DNA from 2 places in the Absicoccus sp. genome. Region 2 is predicted to be linked to the other one. Evidence: predicted binding sites of a transcription regulator. Region 2 holds the regulator's gene; the other holds the start of a gene.

Region 1 (6,343 bases), on a different contig from region 2:
ACGAATGGCTTGCAATTCTTCATGAGCTTTGGTATGAATGGTCATCTTTGATAAAGCGGCAATGCATCCAACCATGGCACCACATGTACTGCCTACAAACATACCTCCACCAAAACCAGCCATCATTTTCATATCTTCTTCTAAAATATGTAAGTCATAGTATTCGTTGGCGGCATGCAACAAGGTTTCGGCACAATTGTAGTTTTGTTCTACATAATACTTTTCAACGAGTTCTTGTAATGTCATACCAGCCATCCAAAGTCTTTTAAAACTTCTTTCACATTTTCTTCAAACGTACCAAAATGGATACCGTGGGCTTCTAATTTGGATGCATCCAATCGATAATCACGGAAACGATCACGATATCGTTCGGTATTTGGCAAAATATAGGTGGCAATGGCTTTTGGTGTCGCTCCTAATTGTTGGGCTACATATACAGCGGATTCATAGGTTGTCATTGTATTTTGTGCAGCTACATGATAGGTATCCGGATCGAGTTGGGTAATTTGCTCAAATTGATCGGCAAGATGTTTGGCATAGGTCATGCAGCGTTTTTCGTTACAAGTAAATTTTGTTGGCGTTTGTGTCAACAGAGCATGCATGACATTTTTTATGATGGATGGACTTGCCTTGATGCCATCACTAGACAATCCCATTTGCCAAGAATATCGTAAAATGATGGATCTTGACCATTGTGCATGAATGCGATCTTCACATTCATTTTTATTTTGTCCATAAACAGTAACCGCTTTGGTCGGCTCGTCTTCTTTGAAGGGACCATGTTCTTCTTTACCATTAAAACATTGTTCCGAACTGGAAAAAATCAATAAGGCATCTTTTTCTTGACAAGCATCTATGATTTTTTGCGTGGATTCAACATTGATCGTATGAGCCAATTCAGGGTGTTCATTACACCAAGCCGTTGTGGCATTGGCGGCTGTATGGAAACAAATATCAAAGGATTGGCTTTTTAAAAAGGTAGCAACGGCATCTGGATCCGATAAATCGGCATCTTTTCGTGTCATGCGGATCCAATTGAATTTGTCTTGATTGGTTTTATATACCAAAGATGCCAAATAACCATTGGCACCAGTGACTAGAATTGTTTTCTTCATGTTTATCCTCTCTTTGGACGACTTACCAATACATGACCAGTATGTAAAGTCAGTTCTTCGGCACTATAAGGCACAAATAAACTGTCATAGGCTGGTAATGTTTGGGTGTCTTCCTTCCATGTGTATAGTATATCAGAATCCGTTACATTCGTAATGATACAGAAGGCAGGTCCACACATGATCTTTTGATGGTTTGTTACATAGATATCATCAACGATAAAAGGATCTTCACACAATCGACAAGATGTGTCGTGTGCAGGAATAAAGCCAATGGTATTTTCAAAATGAGCAACTTGAAAACTATCTTCGATTTGTAGTGGGCGTTTCTTTCCTTGTGCATCTACCCGATCATAATCATAGAAACGATAGGTCGTGTCACTGTTTGTACCAATTTCTAATGCCAAAATACCACTGCCCAAAGCATGTAACGTGCCATTGGGAATGATGAAGTAATCTCCTGTATGTACAGTCCATTGTTTTAAATACGGTTTGATTTCACCAGAAAGTAATTCCTTTTTAATGATGTTCGCATCGGTTGTCGTGGTACCACCAACCAGTGTAGCTCCAGGTTTCGCATCCAGAATGTACCAGGTTTCAAATTTTCCATTGTCATGTGCATGGGTTTGCGCATAAGCATCATCGGGATGGACTTGGATACTTAACTGGTCTTTGGCATCTAAATAGACACATTGAATAAAATCTTTTGTATCCAGTCCGGGTCCTAATAGGCCTTCGGGATCTTGATGGATCAAGTCTTTTAAATAGGGATGGCCTTCTACATTTTGGATCGTTGTTGGTACATGATCGTGAATCGAAACATCCCAAAATGTGCCAATCGGCTGATCTAGACCACGTTTTTTGGCGAGACGATCATTGGCCCAAATGGATCGTGTGGGATAGCCTTTACAGAGTAATGGCTGCATGTCAAGCTTCCTCAAATTCTTTTAAGATCTTTACCGAAGAAGATGTACCAATACGGCTAGCTCCTGCTTCAATCATCGCTTTACAAGTTTCCCAAGAACGAATACCACCTGCTGCTTTTACTTTGACTGTGCCATGAACCGTTTTCACCATTAAGGCAACATCTTCTACTGTGGCTCCACCACTACCAAATCCAGTCGATGTTTTAATGTAGTCGGGTTTGACGATTGTTGCAATCTCGGCGAGTTTTTTGATTTCTGCTTTTTCTAAATAACAATTCTCAAAAATAACTTTGATGAGCACATTGTGTGTGCGACATAGCTGGACCATCGCTTCCATTTCTTCTTGGATATAGGTCCAATCATGCATTTTAGCCCGACCAATATTGATGACATAATCAATTTCATCGGCGCCATCATCGATCGCATTTTGACATTCGTCCAATTTGGATTTACGACTTGTTTGTCCAAGTGGAAAGCTAATGGCAGCCCCCACATGGATATCGGTACCAGCTAGTTCTTTTTTACAGAAAGTGATCCATTCTGGATTGATGGCGACCATAGCTGTATTCATTTCTTTGGCTTCGTTACATAGTTTACGAAGGTCGTCTTCAGTCGCATAGGCTTTTAAAAACGTATGATCAAAATATTTTGCGAGTGACTGTTTTGTGAGTGTCATGATAAAATCCTCCTGTTTCCATGATATACTATTATTGGTGATAAAAATGACAATTGTAGATAAAAATGTAGAATATCGATCTTTATTGATGATCATTGGACGAAAAGTTTGCACACATGAAGTGCCATTGGATTCAGCTTATCAATATGTTGTCTACCAGCCTACCTTTGAAAATGCATGGGCCCAACTACAATTGGACTTGGGTGTATTTGACACGTTTGAAAAAGCCAAACAAACTTTTCATGAAATGGCATCTCATCCCCATTTCAAAGACAATTTCTTATTTGTCTGTGATAAAGAAGGCCAATTGGTTGGCAGTGCGGGTTTATGGCCAGGACATCATTTTGGCATGGATCGTTTGCGCATTCATTACGTGGCGGTATCTCAAGTGCATCAGCATCATAAAATTGGGTCGAGCATGGTTTCTAAATTAATTATGAAATACGATGCGACACCGGGAAAATATCCTTTATATCTGGCTACGCAAACCAATAGTTATGGGGCCATTGCGATGTATTCCCATTTGGGATTTACTGCCTATTTGGGTGCTTATGAAGGATGTACGCAAAAGCAATCGGAAGCCAATTGGACGTTGGCCACAAAAATCTTGCGTGAAAAGAGCGCATCCTCATTCTAGTATAATGAATTTTATTGTTTGAGTTAGTGAATAAAAGAGGAAAAAAAGGAAAATGATCTTCTGCTTTGGGAAACCAAAGCATTGGGGGTGATTTTATTTGGAAAGTATGAGGAAAAACAAATGGAAAATACGGAAGCAGCACGGAAAGCTTTTGAAACGATTAAAGTGTATTTTAAGTTACAAGATGTATATTTTTTTCAATCTCTGAAACGAATGAATCATATGACGTTACGAGATTATATGATCTTTCATTATATCTATGCAGAAAATCCAATGCATCAAGTGCAACCATCAAAATTGGCCAATTATTTGGAAATTAGTCCATCGGCTGTCAGTCAATTGATCACGAATTATGAAAAACGAAATTGGGTAAAACGGGTACATTCCGACACGGATCGTCGCAATGTATATGTTAGTTTGACCGATGAAGCACATGAAATTATGGTTAAATATTTTCCATTGGAAGAAGATTTGATTAGAAAAGCCATTCGCAATTGTTCCACAGAAGATTTATCTGCCTTTGTACGTGTTCTCTCATGTATTAACCAACAAATACCTATTGAAGAATGAGGAGTGGATATTCCACTTCTTTTTTATCACTCATTCCTTGACAGTGCTAACAATGCGTTGTATGATTAGCAGGTAGACACAAGGAGTGCTAAAAAGGAGTGGTGAGTATGCCAAGAAAAAAACAGTTTAAATCAGAATCAAAACGTCTTTTGGATTTAATGATCAATTCGATTTACACGCATAAAGAAATCTTTTTACGTGAGTTGATTTCCAATGCGAGTGATGCGATCGATAAATATTATTTTAAACATGCTGGACATGTGGATACATCCACATTTGAAATTCGCTTAGATCCAGATAAAGAAAATCGTACATTGACCATTTCCGATAATGGTATTGGTATGGATGCCGATGAATTGGAAGAAAACTTGGGTACGATCGCAAAATCGGGTTCTTTGGCTTTTAAGGAACAAATGGAAAAGAAAGAAGAGAATACCGATGCGGATGTAGATATCATTGGTCAATTTGGTGTTGGTTTTTATTCAGCTTTCATGGTGGCCAAATCGGTAACCGTCGTTTCGAAAAAAGATGGAGCAGATACGGCTTATAAATGGGTCAGCCAAGGGGATGATGGTTACTTTATTACCGAAAGTGATAAAGAAGATCGAGGTACAACCATCATTTTAGCCCTAAAAGAAGATACCGATGATGAAGATTATTCACAATATTTGGAAACATATACCTTGGAAAATCTAGTCAAGAAGTATTCGGACTACATTCGTTATCCAATCAAGATGGAAGTGGAGACACAAAAGGTCAAAGAGGAAACGAAAGATCAAGAAAAACCGGAATACGAAACGGTTGTAGAAGACAAGACATTGAATTCCATGGTTCCTTTGTGGAAGCGTCAAAAATCCCAGATCACGAAGGAGGAATACGATCAATTTTATAAGGATCATTTCCAAGATTTCCAAGATCCACAACGTGTCATTCATTTTAGTGTAGAAGGAAATGTTAGCTTTACGGCTTTGTTGTATATACCCGGTCGAGTACCGATGGGCTTCTATCAACAAGATTATAAGAAAGGTTTGCAGCTGTATAGTCGCGGTGTATTCATCATGGATCATGCCGAAGAATTATTACCAGATTACTTGCGATTTGTGAAAGGATTGGTGGATAGTCAAGATCTTTCCTTGAATATTTCTCGTGAGATGTTGCAACATGATAATCAATTGAAATTGATTGCCAAACGTATCGAGAAGAAAGTGTTATCCGAATTGAATGCGATGATGAGCAAAGAACGTGATGAATATGAAAAGTTCTGGAATAACTTTGGTTTGAATATTAAATTTGGTGTGTACAACAACTGGGGCATGGACAAAGATAAACTTGAAAATTTATTGATGTTCTATACCAGTCATGAACAAAAATTGGCTACTTTAAATGAATATGTCGATCGTATGAAAGAAGATCAGAAATCGATTTATTATGTTTCGGGTTCGGATATGACATTGATCGATAAAATGCCAATTGTACAGACCTTGAAAAATAAAGGATACGAAGTTATCTACTTGTTGGATGATGTCGATGAATTCGTCATGCAGACGTTGCAGACTTTCCGTGAAAAGACATTTAAGAATGCAACCCAAGGCGATTTGGATCTAGATTCTGAAGATGAAAAGAAAGAATTGGAACAAACTGCCCAAGATAATAAAGAGTTGTTGGATTTCATGAAAGAAAGTCTAAAAGATAAAGTCGTAGATGTCAAAGTATCTAATAAATTGAGTGATGATCCAGTTTGTTTGAGTGCTGGCGAAGGTGTTTCGTTTGAAATGGAAAAAGTCTTTGCGAATGCACCAGAAGGCAGTGGTCCAATGGGTGGTATGAAAGCCGAACGTATCTTGGAATTAAATCCAAACCATCCCATCTTTACCACGTTAAAACATTTATATGAAACGGATAAAGATAAGGTCAAAGAAGTTGCTGATGTTTTATATGATCAAGCCTCGTTGATTGAAGGATTCCCAATTGATGATCCAATTGCTTACAGTCGTAAGATTTGTGAATTGTTGGTCGATTCCAATAAATAAATGAAGACAGTCGATGCAAATCGGCTGTTTTTTTGTTAGAGTTATATAGAAATGGAGAATAGTATGAATCTAAAACAAAAACAAGCCATGGTCGAAGAATTGGTCAACAAAAATCATTTACCCATTGAGGTGGGATCCATTCATTCGGCTGCCTTAGATAAACATTATCGAAATAAAGTCATTGTTGCCTTTGCGAAACATAAAGGAGTCGTGTATGCGGGGCAATATGCACCACATAGTCATCGAGTGATCAAAGATGGAGGTCGATCCTTACAACCCAAGATCATCAATGATATCATCGATACCATTACGGAATTGGTTCAATCGATGAAAATCTATTTATACAATGAACAAACGGGAACCGGCGTATTGCGACATGTCTTGATTCGTTG
Region 2 (6,343 bases):
GAAAATGATCCTTATGGCTGTAGTGGCAATGGTTTGTTCCATCTTGGTTGCTTTGCTGGCCAGTCGAATTGCGGCTGAATTGGGAAAAGACCTACGTAATAAGACGTATGAAACGGTATTAACGTATTCCGCTAAAGAAATGAATCAATTTTCAACGGCCAGTTTGATCACGCGAAGCACCAATGATATCCAACAAATCCAATTGGTTGTCACCATGATCTTTCGGGTGGTCTTATATGCACCTATCTTAGCCATTGGCGGCATCATCAAAGTGCAGCAGACCGGTTCGTATCTGAGTTGGATCTTGATCGTTGCCGTGGGTGTCTTATCCGTGGTAATGGCGATCTTATTTGGCGTGGTGATGCCAAAATTTAAGATCCTACAAAAATTAATTGACCGCGTGAACTTAATTTCCCGCGAAATTCTTACGGGAATTCCAGTGATTCGTGCTTTTTCAGCGGAAAAGTTTGAAGAAAAACGGTTTGATCAAGCCAATCAGGATCTAACGAAAACCAATTTATTTGTCAACCGAGCCATGTCTTGTATGATGCCTTTGATGATGTTGATCATGAACGGCATCAGTGTTTTGATCGTATATTCAGGTGCACATGGCGTGGATGCTGGAAAACTGCAAGTCGGAGATATGATGGCCTTCATTCAATATGCGATGCAAATTATCATTGCGTTTTTGATGATCAGTGCCATTGCGATCTTTTTACCAAGAGCGAATGTGTCGGCCAATCGAATCAATGAAATTTTAGATACGAAATCGTCCATCATTGAACCGGAACATCCACAAACACCAGAAAAAAAGGGCAAACTTGTCTTTGATCATGTTTCCTTTAGCTATGGTCGTGCCAAAGAAAAAGTCTTGGATGATATTAACTTTACGGCACATCAAGGGGATACTATTGCCCTGATTGGTAGTACCGGATCCGGAAAATCAACCTTGGTCAACTTGATTCCCCGTTTCTATGATGTAACGGAAGGGTCGATACAAATGGATGATGTAGATATTCGCCATATGCAACTAAAAACCTTACGGGATCGCATTGGTTTTGTCCCACAAAAATCGGTGTTATTTTCCGGCACGATCGCATCGAATTTGCGGTTTGGTAAAAAAGATGCATCCGAATCGGAATTGTGGGACGCCATCGATATGGCACAAGCGGAAGATTTTGTGCGTGAAAAAGAGCAAGGCATTTCTTCTCATATTTCACAAGGAGGTTCCAATGTTTCAGGTGGACAAAAACAACGATTGGCTATTGCTCGTGCCATCGTCAAGCATCCTGAATTTTTAGTGTTTGATGATAGTTTCAGTGCACTGGATTTTGCGACGGATGCCCGTTTACGAAAAACATTGAAAGAAAAAGCAGCCGATGTCACAACGATTATCGTGGCCCAACGAATCAGTACGATCATGCATGCCGATCAGATTTTAGTTTTGGATCATGGCAAAGTGGTCGGACAAGGTAGTCATGAAGAATTGATGGCAACATGTGATGTGTATCAACAAATCGCACAATCGCAATTATCACAGGAGGAATTGGCATATGAGTGATCGTCAACCAAGACAGAACCATGGTCCAGGTCGTGGCCGTGTCGTTGAAAAACCAAAAGATTTTCGAAAATCATTCGCGGCATTGGCTCACTATATGATGCGTTATAAATTTCGCTTGTTGGTGATGGTGATCTGTGCCATATTAGGAACGATTTTTACCATTGTAGGACCCAAGATATTGGGACAAGCCACGACGGAATTATTCAATGGCTTGGTTCGCAAAGTACAAGGAAAAGGGGGTATCCACTTTGATACGATCGCGGCTATTTTGATTCGTGTCATGATCCTATATGCGGTGAGTGCCTTATTCTCTTTTATTCAAGGCATTGTGATGGCGGGCATTGCGAATGATGTCGGTTATAATTTACGAAAAGATATTTCAACCAAGATTAATCGGATGCCATTGAAATATTTTGAAAGCCGTCCTTATGGTGAAGTACTATCTCGCATCACCAATGATGTGGATACGCTTCAACAAGGCATCAACCAAAGTATCACCCAATTGATCACAAGTGTCACGACCATTATCGGCGTTGTCATCATGATGTTGTCAATCAATGGATGGATGACCTTGGCAGCACTTTGTATCTTACCGGTATCCATCGTGATCGTTGCTTTTGTGATGCATTATTCCCAACGGTATTTCCGTGACCAACAAAATTATTTGGGTGATGTCAATGGCCAAGTGGAAGAAGTGTTTGCTGGACAAAATGTGATCAAAGCATACAATCAAGAAGAAGAAGTCTTACAGACGTTTAAACAGGCCAATGATTCTTTGTATGAAAGTGCTTGGAAAAGTCAGTTTTTCTCAGGCATGATGATGCCAATGATGCAATTTATCGGTAATGTAGGCTATGTCATCATTGCGATATTGGGTGGTTTTTTAGTCATTCAAAAAGCCATTGAAGTAGGGGATATCCAATCGTTCTTCCAATATATCCGTAACTTTACGCAGCCGATCCAACAAATTGCGCAAATCATGAATATGTTACAATCCAGTACCGCAGCCAGTGAGCGGGTCTTTGAATTCTTACAGGAAGAAGAAGAACCACAAACCGTAGAAGATCCAACCGATCCAACCCATTTAGATGGGCAAGTGACATTTGATCATGTACGATTTGGGTATGATCCGGATCAAGTCATCATTCATGATTTTTCCGCAAAAGTTATGAATGGCCAAAAAATTGCGATTGTTGGGCCAACCGGAGCCGGAAAGACAACCCTGGTCAAGTTGTTGATGCGATTCTATGATGTCAATAGTGGAAGCATTTCCATTGATGGACATGATATTCGTACATTTGATCGCAATGGCTTGCGTTCCTTGTTGGGCATGGTCCTTCAAGATACATGGTTATTCCATGGCACGATCATGGAAAATATTCGTTATGGTCGTTTGGATGCCACGGATGAAGAAGTCATGGCCGCGGCCAAAGCCGCTCATGCCGATGAATTCATCATGCAACAGCCGGATGGCTATCAAACCGTATTGGATGAAGAGTCCAGCAATATCTCACAAGGACAGAAACAATTGTTGACCATTGCGCGGGCAATATTGGCTGATCATAAGATCTTGATCTTGGATGAAGCCACTTCCAGTGTGGATACACGAACGGAGGGATTGATCCAAAAAGCGATGGACCATTTGATGGAAGGTCGAACGAGTTTTGTGATTGCACATCGTCTATCTACGATCAAAGATGCCGATACGATCTTGGTCATCAATAATGGAGATATCGTTGAACAAGGAAATCATGAAGAGTTGTTGAAAAAGAATGGTTTCTATGCGAAATTGTACAATAGTCAATTTGAACAAGTGACATAAAGAGGGAAAATCATTCTCTCTTTTTTTTATCAACTTTTTAGCACTTTTTAGTTGACGGTGCTAATTATTGTGATATACTGTTAGCAGACGTGGAATAAGAGTGCTAGAAAGGAGTCCCTTCATGGAGTTGACACAACGACAAAAAGTTATATTTAAAACCATTGTTGAAGAGTTTACTCGATGTGCAGAACCCATTGGTTCGAAGACGTTGATGGAGCTACTGGATTTTCCTGTTTCTTCAGCCACCATTCGAAATGAAATGGCTAAATTGGAGAAATATGGATTATTGGAAAAGACCCATACTTCAAGTGGTCGAGTTCCTTCACAATTGGGATATCGATATTATGTCGAGCATTTGATGGTCACGGATCTGGATATGCCAACGAAAGTGTCCCTCCAACAAGTATTTTCGGAAAGACAATTTTCATTGGATGAAATGGTTCAGAAAAGTTGTGATGTCCTTAGCGACATGACCAATCTTACGAGTATCGTATTGGGACCGGATAGTTCGCAACAAACCTTACAAAATGTGCAATTGATTCCCATCAATGCACGAAGTGCAGTGGCGATCATCGTGACGGATACGGGTCATATTGAAAATAAGATGTTTCAATTTGATGAAGATGTTTCCGTTAATGATATGAAAACCTGTTGCGATATCTTCAATGACCAATTAAAAGATACGCCCATCAATCAAGTGATATCGAAAATGGAAGAAATCAAGCCATTGATGAGTGCTAAAATTGTTCGAAGTGAAGTTTTATTTGAAGCTTTTGTGACTGCGTTTATGAAATTTGCGACGGAGAAAGTTGCGGTATCTGGTCGAAGCAACATGTTGTATCAACCAGAATTTAGTGATATTTCAAAATTGAAGCAATTGATGAAAATTTTGGAAAATAGTGATCTGTTTCAGAAATGGACGGATCAAGAAGGAAATATTGCCATTCATGTAGGTGAGCGAAATGAAGTCTTACAGATTGGCGATGTCTCGGTGGTATCCACCAAATTTCATGTGAAGAATGACGAAGAGGGGCAACTGATGGTCGTGGGACCCAATCGAATGCAATATTCGAAAGTGGTTGCGCTAATGGATTATATGAGCGATGTAATTGAAGATGTGTTTACGGAAGGAGGCTTTTCCGATGGATCAGGAAACGAAAAAGACAAATGACGAAGAGGTCAAAGCGGAAGATGTCAAATCACCGAAAGATACGAAAGAGCAAGTAGAAAAGAAATCGGTCAAAGACAAAGTAAAAGAAAAGATCAACAAGGTGGATCCAAGAGATGAAAAGATCAAAGAATTGGAAGCTGCGTTGAAACAAGCAAAAAATGATCGTGCTCGTGCGTATGCGGATGCGGAAAATATGAAAAAGCGTCTACAAAAAGAAGCGGATAATGCGAAGAAATATCGTTTTCAACAAGCTGGTTTAGAGCTATTACCAATTGTGGACAATATGGGAATGGCCATCAAGGTGGATTCAGAAAATGAAGAACTTACAAACTATGTAAAGGGATTCGAAATGATCTACCAGCAGTTGCAGCGTGTGTTGGAAAACGAAGGCGTGAAAGAAATTGATGCCGAAGGAAAACCATTTGATCACAATACCATGCAGGCTTTGATGCAAGAAAAGAAAGAAGATACCGAGCCAGGTATGGTCATTGAAGTGATGCAAAAGGGTTATATGTTAAAAGATCGCATTTTGCGACCTGCACTTGTGAAAGTAAGCGAATAAAGGAGGAATTGATTATGTCGAAAATTATTGGTATTGACTTAGGTACAACAAATAGTTGTGTTGCAGTAATGGAAGGTAAAGAGCCAAAAGTAATTCCAAACCCTGAAGGTAATCGGACAACGCCAAGTGTTGTTGCTTTTAAGGATGGCGAAAAGATCATTGGTGATGCGGCTAAGCGTCAAGCTGTCACAAATAAAAATACGATTTCTTCCATCAAACGTTTGATGGGTACAAGCCAGAAAGTCGAAGCGGAAGGAAAGAAATATACACCAGAAGAAATTTCTGCAATGATCCTGCAATATTTGAAAGGATATGCCGAAGATTATTTAGGTGAAAAAGTAACAGAAGCTGTTATTACCGTTCCTGCTTACTTTAATGATGCGCAACGTCAAGCAACAAAAGATGCTGGTAAAATTGCTGGTTTGGATGTAAAACGTATCATCAACGAACCAACAGCTGCTGCATTGGCTTATGGTATTGATAAAACAGATAAAGAACAAAAAGTATTGATCTATGACTTAGGTGGAGGTACATTTGATGTTTCCATCTTGGATTTAGCCGATGGTACATTTGAAGTATTGTCTACCAATGGGGATACCCATCTGGGTGGAGATGATTTTGATAACGTTTTGGTAGATTGGATGGCTGAAGATTTCAAGAAACAAAATGGTATTGATTTGAAGAACGATCCAATGGCTTTACAACGTTTAAAAGAAGCTGCTGAAAAAGCTAAGAAAGATTTGTCTGGTGTCATGCAGACACAAATTTCATTGCCATTTATCTCTGCAGGTCCTGCTGGTCCATTGCATTTGGATATGACGTTGACACGTGCACGTTTTGATGAAATGACAAAGTTTTTGGTTGATCGTACGATGCAACCAATCCGTAATGCATTGAATGATGCCAATATGAGCCCTAGTGACTTGGATCAAGTTTTGTTAGTTGGTGGTTCGACTCGTATCCCAGCGGTACAAGAAGCCGTTGCTCGTGAATTAGGTAAACAACCAAACCACAGTGTCAACCCAGATGAAGCTGTTGCGATTGGTGCTTCCATTCAAGGTGGTGTCTTAAGTGGTGATGTCAAAGATGTCTTGTTGTTGGATGTTACCCCATTGTCTTTAGGTATTGAAACAATGGGTGGTGTCATGACCGTATTGATTCCACGTAATACAACCATTCCAACGAGTAAGTCACAAATCTTCTCTACAGCTACCGATAACCAACCTG

The links. The regulator HrcA, encoded in region 2, represses chaperone genes, less so after heat shock. The targets are predictions, from matches to a motif close to TTTTAGCACTNNNNNNNNNNNAGTGCTAAAA.
Region 1: htpG (molecular chaperone HtpG) is a predicted target of HrcA. The motif match lies at 3,943-3,973, and genes of this name have one in related genera.

Annotation. Positions count from the first base shown of each region.
Region 1 is NZ_JAXDRQ010000070.1:3,412-9,754, reverse strand. It holds gene SOS22_RS10770 (C-GCAxxG-C-C family (seleno)protein) at 1-246, opposite strand, end outside; gene SOS22_RS10765 (SDR family oxidoreductase) at 243-1,115, opposite strand; gene SOS22_RS10760 (type I phosphomannose isomerase catalytic subunit) at 1,118-2,038, opposite strand; gene deoC (deoxyribose-phosphate aldolase) at 2,040-2,714, opposite strand; gene SOS22_RS10750 (GNAT family N-acetyltransferase) at 2,761-3,351, shown strand; gene SOS22_RS10745 (MarR family winged helix-turn-helix transcriptional regulator) at 3,472-3,921, shown strand; gene htpG (molecular chaperone HtpG) at 4,029-5,951, shown strand; gene rlmD (23S rRNA (uracil(1939)-C(5))-methyltransferase RlmD) at 6,015-6,343, shown strand, end outside.
Region 2 is NZ_JAXDRQ010000052.1:38,928-45,270, reverse strand. It holds gene SOS22_RS07445 (ABC transporter ATP-binding protein) at 1-1,561, shown strand, start outside; gene SOS22_RS07440 (ABC transporter ATP-binding protein) at 1,554-3,383, shown strand; gene hrcA (heat-inducible transcriptional repressor HrcA) at 3,505-4,554, shown strand; gene grpE (nucleotide exchange factor GrpE) at 4,526-5,116, shown strand; gene dnaK (molecular chaperone DnaK) at 5,131-6,343, shown strand, end outside.